Regions from separate parts of the Glycocaulis alkaliphilus genome, predicted to be linked through region 2. Evidence: predicted binding sites of a transcription regulator. Region 2 holds the regulator's gene; the other holds the start of a gene.

Region 1 (4,419 bases), 830 kb from region 2:
CCAGCGATCAAGCTCGCTCTCTGCCAGATCGCGTGAGACACCGCCTTCAAACCTGTCCCGGATCACCGCTTCAGCAATCGCGGTTTCAAGATCGAGCCCCGCATAAAGCACCTTGAAACTGCGATTGCCCGGCGGCGGAGAAAAACGGGAAAGACCGTGGCCGGTTCCCAAGGGGTCGTCGCGGTGCCGCCGTTTGAATACGCGCAACCAGCGGTTACCGGTGTCAAGACCTGATAGGTCCACCGTGAACCGGCTGACCCTGTTGTGGTTCAGGTTCACGACCGTCAACCCAGGCTGTACTCGGCGGCCCGCACGACCGCTTCGCGGTTACCATCCTTCAGCGCCTCCAGAGGCGCGCGGTGTGCAAAGGCATGGTGGGGGGTCAGCAGCCACCGCCAAGCCACCTTTGGATCGCCATCAGCAAAATCCAGCACCTCGCGTATTCCGTCGAGCGGCGCGTTGTCAGCGAACTGGCTGACCGGGTAGACGTGGGCCCTCCGTCCGCGGGGAAAGGCAATCACCAGCCCGTCCCGCCGCCAGTTGTTCAGGGTGGTGCGCGATATTTCGAAGCGCGCGGCCAGCTCGGACGGCCCCACGCAGATACCTGCCCAAGATTCCAGAGACATCGGCAATGCCATCTGTTTGCGGCGTGCATCCGCGTCTGCACGGCTTAACGGGCGTCCAAGCTCCGATCCTGACGGTATGTGCGGTTGCGGCCCGCTGAATTCATCCGGCGCTACACCCACCTGATGCTCATCCAGCCAGCGAAGGATCACATCATGGAGGGCTCTCAACGCTGCCGGCCGGTGCTTTTGCGGGACCAGCACCACACCCTTGATCAGGGCCGAAACGTCATTTTGAACCTGAGAGGTAATATGCGCCACTTCCGGCTCTGCGATTTCCTGGCCGACGCGCCGAGCAAACGCCTGCAGCGACTCTTCATCAAGGCGTATTACAGCCTCAGAAACGTCAGCACGGGTGTCAAAATCAGCCATAAGACTATCCTCCTGACCGATACAGATAGCGCATATTGTACAGTTTGTCCATATTGTGCAGTTTGAGCGATTTGCAGGTCACGAAAAAGGGCTGCCCATAAACCTGAATTCCCGGAAGCGCGCAGCGCTGTCCGGGACCTTGTGCAGAATAGTTTTGAGACAGGCCCCGGATCGCTGCGCGTCCGGGGGTTCATTTCCGGGGCGGCCACGCAAAAGGGGCAGGCCTTTCAGCCTGCCCCTTCCACAGATCACAGCACCTGCAAACCTAGCTGGTGGTGTGCGGCGCGATCTTGATCTCGACGCGGCGGTTCAGAGCGCGGCCCGCATCGGTGGCGTTGGAGGCAACCGGATAATCCGGGCCAGCGCCAGTGATGAAGAAGCGGCGGCCATCAACGCCGACCTGCTGCAGATAGCCGGCAACGGCCTGCGCACGCTGCGCCGACAGGCGCATGTTCAGCTCACGCCCGCCGGTGGAGTCGGTATGGCCGATCACGTCGACATAGGTCGCCGGATAGGTCTGCAGAACGTCGGCCACATCGTTGAGGATGGGGAAGAAGTTCGGCTCGATATTCGACTGGCCGGTAGCGAAGGTCACATTGCCCGGCATGACCAGATAGAGGTCCTGGCCTTCGCGGCGCACGGTCACGCCGGACCCGCGCAGACGCTCGCGCATCTCGCGCTCCTGACGGTCCATGTAATTGCCGACAGCGCCGCCCGCGAGAGCGCCAATGCCCGCGCCGATGAGCGCGTTGCGGCGGTCATCGCCACCCGCAAGCGTACCAAGCGCTGCGCCAGCCAGCGCGCCGCCAAGGACGCCCGTGCCGGTGCGGTTCTGGGTGACATTGCCGTACTGGTCGGTGGTGGTGCAGGCCGCCGCCATGGTCAACGCCATGCCGGCAACAGTAAGAGAACGAAAGATCATGGCTATCAAGCTCCATGGTGACGTTAAAAAGTTAGGCCCCGAAGACTAGCGCGTCCGGCCGCCTCTGGCCACGAAACTTACATGACAGAGAGATGAACGCAGCTTGAACAAGCCGGGTAAACGCATGAGTGCGAAAAAGGCTCCCGGCAATCGCACCCGCCCCTTGACGCTAACCGGCCCCCTGCTTATCTCCGGCCTGCTGGCAGCCGGGAGCATCGAGTGCTAACGGGACTGAGCCAGAACTCATTTGTTTGCGGGCGCCAACTGCCTGCGCCCAGAAAATGGAGACGTGACGCGATGACTTTTCGTCCTCTGCATGACCGCGTGCTCGTGAAGCGCGTCGAGGAAGAATCCAAGACCAAGGGCGGGATCATCATTCCCGACACGGCCAAGGAAAAGCCCCAGGAAGGCGAAGTGATCGCCGCTGGCAGCGGCACCATCAAGGATGATGGCACCGTGCGCCCGCTGGACGTGAAAGCCGGTGACCGCATCCTGTTCGGCAAATGGTCGGGCACCGAAGTCACGGTTGACGGCCAGGAACTCCTCATCATGAAGGAATCCGACATCCTCGGGATCGTCGGCTAGGTCTGGTCCAAACCTTTCCCTATTCAATCGACTGATCGAACAAGGAGCTGACGCTTATGTCCGCTAAAGAAGTCAAGTTTGGCGCCTCTGCGCGCGAACGCATGCTCAAGGGTGTCGACACCCTTGCCAATGCCGTGAAAGTGACCCTCGGCCCGAAAGGCCGCAACGTGGTCATCGAGAAGTCCTTCGGCGCGCCGCGCACCACGAAAGACGGCGTTTCGGTCGCCAAGGAAATCGAACTGGAAGACAAGTTCGAGAACATGGGCGCCCAGATGGTCCGCGAAGTCGCTTCGCGCACCAATGACGAAGCCGGTGACGGCACCACGACCGCCACGGTTCTGGCCCAGGCCATTATCCGCGAGGGCATGAAGTCTGTGGCCGCCGGCATGAACCCGATGGATCTGAAACGCGGTATCGACAAGGCCGTGCTGAAAGTGGTCGAGGACATCAAGGCCAACTCCACCCCGATCAAGGGTTCTTCGGAGATTGCCCAGGTCGGCACGATCTCTGCCAATGGCGAAAAGGAAATCGGCGAGATGATCGCCCGCGCCATGGAAAAAGTCGGCAATGAAGGCGTCATCACGGTCGAGGAAGCCAAATCCCTCGAAACCGAGCTGGATGTCGTTGAAGGCATGCAGTTCGACCGCGGCTACCTGTCACCCTATTTCGTGACCAATGCCGACAAGATGGCTGTCGAGCTGGATGACCCCTACATCCTGCTGTTCGAGAAGAAGCTGTCCTCGCTGCAATCCATGCTGCCGGTCCTGGAAGCCGTGGTGCAGTCCAACCGTCCGCTGCTTATCGTGGCTGAAGATGTCGAGGGCGAGGCTCTGGCCACGCTCGTCGTCAACAAGCTGCGTGGCGGCCTGAAAGTGGCTGCCGTGAAGGCTCCGGGCTTTGGTGACCGCCGCAAGGCCATGCTGGAGGACATCGCTGTCCTGACCGGCGGCCAGGTTGTCTCTGAAGATCTCGGCATCAAGCTGGAAAACGTGACGCTGGACATGCTGGGCACGGCCAAGCGCGTCTCGATCACCAAGGACGACACCACCATCGTTGACGGTGCTGGCGAGAAGTCCGCGATCGAAGGCCGCGTGAACCAGATCCGCAAGCAGATCGAAGACACCTCGTCTGACTACGACAAGGAAAAGCTGCAGGAACGTCTGGCTAAACTCGCCGGCGGTGTGGCCGTGATCAAGGTCGGCGGCGGCTCTGAAATCGAAGTGAAAGAGCGTAAGGACCGTGTTGACGATGCCCTGAACGCCACCCGCGCTGCGGTGGAAGAAGGCATCGTGGCCGGTGGCGGCGTGGCCCTGCTCAAAGCGGCCAAGGCCCTTGAAGGCCTGGAAGGCGACAATGCCGACCAGACCCAAGGCATCGCCATCATCGCGCGCGCCATCCAGGCGCCGATCCGCCAGATCTCCGAAAACGCCGGGGTCGAAGGCTCCATCGTTGTCGGCAAGATCCTGGAAAACAGCTCGCACGGTTTCGGCTTCAACGCCCAGACCGAAGAGTATGGCGACATGTTCGCCTTCGGCATCATCGACCCGGCCAAAGTGGTGCGTACTGCCCTGCAGGACGCGGCCTCTGTCGGCTCGCTGATGATCACGACCGAAGCGGCCGTTGCCGAACTGCCGAAGAAAGATGCCCCGCCGGCCATGCCGGGTGGCGGCATGGGCGATATGGGCTTCTAGGAAGCTTCTATCCCTTCGGAATACGGAAAAGGGCGGCTGGCAACAGCCGCCCTTTTCTATTTGTGCGGGCTAGGACTCAGAGCGAAGAGCGAACTCGCCGGAAACGAGCCCGCGCGGAGCCCCATCCGCCGTCACCGCCCCCACTTCGAACGACACTGCGGCGTGCCGTCCGGACGTCAGGCGAGGCGTCGCCAACACGCGCTTTTCCGTCACCGACACGCCGCCC
Region 2 (4,419 bases):
TCCGGTTCGAGGAGCGAAACCGCAGGAAGGATAGTCCCCTTTCAAAGGTTCGCGACGCAGCAAACGGGCGATCTGGCCCATATCCTGTAGGACGCGGCGGATTTTGCCCCTGACGGTGTCGAGCCGTCCTTGTGGAGGGATGCTCCACAGCGGCCATCTCTCCTTGTCAGACGCCAAATCCGCTTCGCGCCGCGCCCGAAACCTTTATGAGGGCAAGCCCTGGCTCCGCTGACCATCCCCGCTGGTCAGCGATTGCGGCCGAGCCGGTCGTGGCTCTCCACCCAGTCCCCCGCCACGACCGCGCTCGCCAGCGATATTTCCCCCGCCAGCACGGTGGCCGCGCATATCTCGATAAAGCGCCCGACCTTGCCCTTGCCCCGGCAGCCCAGAATATCCAGGCACTCGCCTTGTGTGGGCAGCTGCGTGCCCCCGCCAAATGTCGCGACGATCAGGGCAGGCAGCGTGATCGACCAGTAATAGGTTTCCCCGTCATCCTCCAGACGCACAAAGGTCATCGCGGTATGGGACTCGGCGATATTGGCCGCATCTTGCCCGCAGGCGATGAAGAGGGCCGCGAGCCCATTGGCGGCGTGCATGCCGTTATTGGCGCTGCCGGCCATCACCGAGCCGGCAAAGGAGTTGAGCCGCGCACGGAAAAGATCGGCTGCGGCCACGCCCGCCCGCTCTCGCAATACCCGGTCCGGGATGCGCGCCTCCGCTATCACCCGCGCCCCGCGCGAATGCAGAACGTTGAGCTGGGAGTGCTTCTTGTCGGTATCCATCGCGCCCGAAAGAGTATAGCGCGCGCCGCCCGGATAGTTGGCCGCTATCCATTCGCACGCCGCCAGCGTGGCCTTTCCGCTCATATTCTGGCCTGCCGCGTCGCCTGTCTCATAGTTGAAGCGCAAATGGAGCATCGGCCCCACCGAATAGCGCTCGATATGGGAGAGTTTGGCCACCGACGACGTGGTTTCGGCGGCGGCGCGGATACCTTCGAAACTCCCGTCAATCCACTGCGCGAACGATCGTGCGCCGCGGGCATCGCTGAAATGGAAAACCGGCGCGCGCTGCATGTAGCGCTCATGGATGGTGGTTTTCACCCCGCCAGCTTCGGTCAGGATGCGCATCCCCCGGTTATAGCTGGCGACCAGCGTGCCCTCGGTCGTGGCCAGCGGCACATAGACATCCTCGTCTACGTGCTCGCCATTGATACGCAAGGGTCCGGCCAGCCCTACCGGAACTTGCGCCACACCGATGAAATTCTCGATATTCCCGGCGGTCACACCGGGGTCAAACGAGTATGACCCGACATGGTCCAGCGGCAGGCCGGTACGCTCGGTCAGAAACGCCCGGCGCATACGGGCAGCATCATGCGTGTGATCGTTCGTTTTATCGCGCGGCACGGGCGCGCGGGTGTCGTTGCGGCGGTCAGTCATGGCTCCTCCCCGTAAGGCCCGCCCCGGACTAGCGCCGGGCTTTCAGGGCCTCGTTCTGTAGCACGGCAAGCTCGCCAATGCCCTTGCGCGCCAGCGCAAAGAGCGCGTCGAACTCCTCCGGCTTCATGGGATCAGTTTCAGCCGTCGCCTGAATTTCGACAACCCCGCCATTGGCGGTAAGCACGAAATTGGCGTCCGCGTCGGCTGTGCTGTCCTCCTCGTATTCCAGATCAAGGCGCGCCTCGCCCTTGATGATCCCGGCCGACACCGCCGCCACCTGCCCGGTAACGGGGTCTGCTTTCAAAAGGCCTTCTTCCATCAGATAGAGACAGGCCGATTTCAGGGCGATCCATGCGCCGGTAATGGCGGCGGTGCGCGTGCCGCCATCGGCTTGAAGCACATCACAGTCAATGATGATCTGGCGTTCGCCCAGCGCTTTGAGATCCACCACCGCGCGCAAGGAACGCCCGATCAGGCGCTGGATTTCCTGCGTGCGCCCGGACGGCTTGCCACTGGTCACTTCGCGGCGCGTGCGTTGATGGGTGGCGCGCGGCAGCATGGCGTATTCCGCCGTCACCCAGCCCTGTCCGCGTCCGCGCAGCCAGGGCGGAGTGGTTTCCTCCACGCTCGCGGCGCACAGAACCCGCGTATTGCCGAACACGGCGAGGCAGGAACCTTCCGCATAGGGCGCGGCGTCCAGCTCGAAATGGACCGCGCGCAGGGCGTCGGCGGGGCGGTTATCAGGGCGCATAGTGTCTCTCCAGATTGATCTCTTCTGCCGACCTAGCCCGAATGCTGCCGGGATGAAAGCGGGTCGGTCCGGCGACGGCCATGAACCACGAGACCATTGCAGCGCGCGCACGGCTCGCTTAACTCATTGTCATCATGACAGAGCCAATTTCGCCCCTTACCTCCTCCCTGGCTGATCTGGATGCGCGCTCGCGGGATATTTTCCGCGAGCTTGTCGAGGCGTATCTGGATACAGGCGAGCCGGTGGGTTCGCGCACCCTGTCAAAACGCGGCGGGCTGAACCTGTCGCCTGCCTCGATCCGTAACACCATGGCTGATCTGGCTGGTGCAGGGCTTCTGTCGGCGCCGCACACGTCTGCCGGGCGCATGCCGACCCATGCAGGGCTGCGCCTGTTTGTGGATGGCCTGTTGCAGATTGGCGAGATCGCAGAGGAGGAGCGCCGCGAGATCGATGCCCGCGTCGGCTCGGCAGGAAAACGCCCCGAAGATGTGCTGGCCGAAGCCTCATCGCTCCTGTCCGGCCTCGCCGGCGGGGCCGGGCTGGTCGCGTCGCAAAAGCAGGACGTGCCGCTGCGCCATGTGGAATTTGTGCCGCTCTCGCCTGTCGAGATACTTGCCGTGCTGGTCTCGGAATCCGGTGCCGTGGAGAACCGGCTGATGACCGCGCCTGCCGGCTTGCCGCCTGCTGCGCTGGTGGAGGCCGGCAACTACCTGTCCTCCCGGCTCAGGGGCCGCACACTGGCCGAGGCCCTGAAGGCTATCCAGAGCGAGATCGCCGAAAAGCGCGCCCAGCTGGACGAGACCGCGGCCAGCCTGGTCGAGGCGGGGCTTGCGGACTGGAGCGGGGCGGAGAACCGCTCGCTCATCGTGCGCGGTCAGGCAAAGCTGCTGGAATCGGTCGAGGCCAGCGAGGATCTGGAACGCATCCGCCTGCTCTTTGACGATATTGAGCGCAAGGAAGACCTTCTGGCCCTGCTGGACGAAGCGCGCGGCGCGCAAGGGGTCCGCCTCTTTATAGGTTCGGAGAACCCGCTCTTCTCGCTCTCCGGCTCCAGCGTGATCGTTGCGCCCTACCGCAATCGCGATCAGCGTATCCTGGGAGCGCTGGGGGTCATTGGTCCGACGCGCCTGAACTATGCGCGCGTCATCCCGCTGGTTGATTATACAGCCCAGCTTGTGGGGCGCCTCCTCGACGGGCGCAGCTAGCCTCCCTATGTGTCGGGCAACCCGAACCCTACAGAACTGACGACAGGACGCATTTCATGAGTGATGACAGCAAGAACACCCCGGCCGAAGACGCCGCCGGCATCCGGCCTGAAGAGGGTGTGGACACCGCTGCAGACGCAGGCGGAGAGTCTGGCGAAGACGGGCTGGACGCTCTGCAGGATCAGGTAAACGATCTGCGCGACCGGCTTCTGCGCGCCGTTGCGGATGCGGACAATACCCGCAAGCGTGCCGCCCGCGAGGTCAAGGAAACCCGTGAATACGCCGTCACCGGCTTTGCGCGCGACATGCTCGATATTGCTGACAATCTGGAGCGGGCTCTGGGGCTTCTTGGCGAGGATGTGCGCGCCAGCCTGCCGGAAAACGTCAAACCGCTGGTTGAAGGTGTGGAAATGACCCAGCGCCGCCTGATGAGCACGCTGGAACGTCATGGTGTGAAGCGTGTTGCGCCGGAACCTGGCGATCCGCTCGATCCAAACCTCCATCAGGCTGCCGCGCAGATACCGGCGGACCAGCCCAAGGGCCGCATCGCCCATGTGATGCAGCCTGGCTATGTGATTGGCGAACGCACCTTGCGCGCCGCGATGGTGGTGGTATCGGCCGGTCCGGCAGAGGGCGCGGCGCCTGCCGGTGCCAAACCGGCGTCAGAGCCGCAAACACCCGGTCACAAGCCCGGAAGCGGGCTCGACGTCGAGGCCTAGCCGGCGCTGACATCAAAAAAAGGGCGGCTCACAGGAGCCGCCCTTTTCGTTCATTGTGGTCCAGACCCTAACGGCCGGGCGCGCGCGTGCGGGGCTCGCCATTCTGCCAATAGGTATTGCCGGTCTGGAGATCGGTGTACCAGTAGCGGTCATTGTGCTGGTCGTAATAGAGCTGCGAGTGGCGTCCGCTATTCGGGTTGTGCTGGCATCCGCCCTGCTGGTTGCAGGCAATGGCGGCGCCGACTGCAGCGCCGCCAATGGCGCCAATCGCTGCGCCCGTGCGCGGGCTGCCCACCTGATTGCCGATG

What was found. The regulator HrcA, encoded in region 2, represses chaperone genes, less so after heat shock. The targets are predictions, from matches to a motif close to GTTAGCANTCNNNNNNNNNGANTGCTAAC.
Positions count from the first base shown of each region.
Region 1: groES (co-chaperone GroES) is a predicted target of HrcA. The motif match lies at 2,116-2,144, and genes of this name have one in related genera.

Region 1 is NZ_CP018911.1:2,312,679-2,317,097, forward strand. It holds gene X907_RS10990 (RES family NAD+ phosphorylase) at 1-279, opposite strand, end outside; gene X907_RS10995 (antitoxin Xre/MbcA/ParS-like domain-containing protein) at 285-995, opposite strand; gene X907_RS11000 (YiaD family glycine zipper/OmpA-like lipoprotein) at 1,261-1,917, opposite strand; gene groES (co-chaperone GroES) at 2,215-2,502, shown strand; gene groL (chaperonin GroEL) at 2,559-4,193, shown strand; gene X907_RS11015 (ribbon-helix-helix protein, CopG family) at 4,263-4,419, opposite strand, start outside.
Region 2 is NZ_CP018911.1:125,935-130,353, forward strand. It holds gene X907_RS00645 (hydroxymethylglutaryl-CoA reductase) at 246-1,436, opposite strand; gene rph (ribonuclease PH) at 1,465-2,187, opposite strand; gene hrcA (heat-inducible transcriptional repressor HrcA) at 2,322-3,392, shown strand; gene grpE (nucleotide exchange factor GrpE) at 3,449-4,111, shown strand; gene X907_RS00665 (glycine zipper domain-containing protein) at 4,179-4,419, opposite strand, start outside.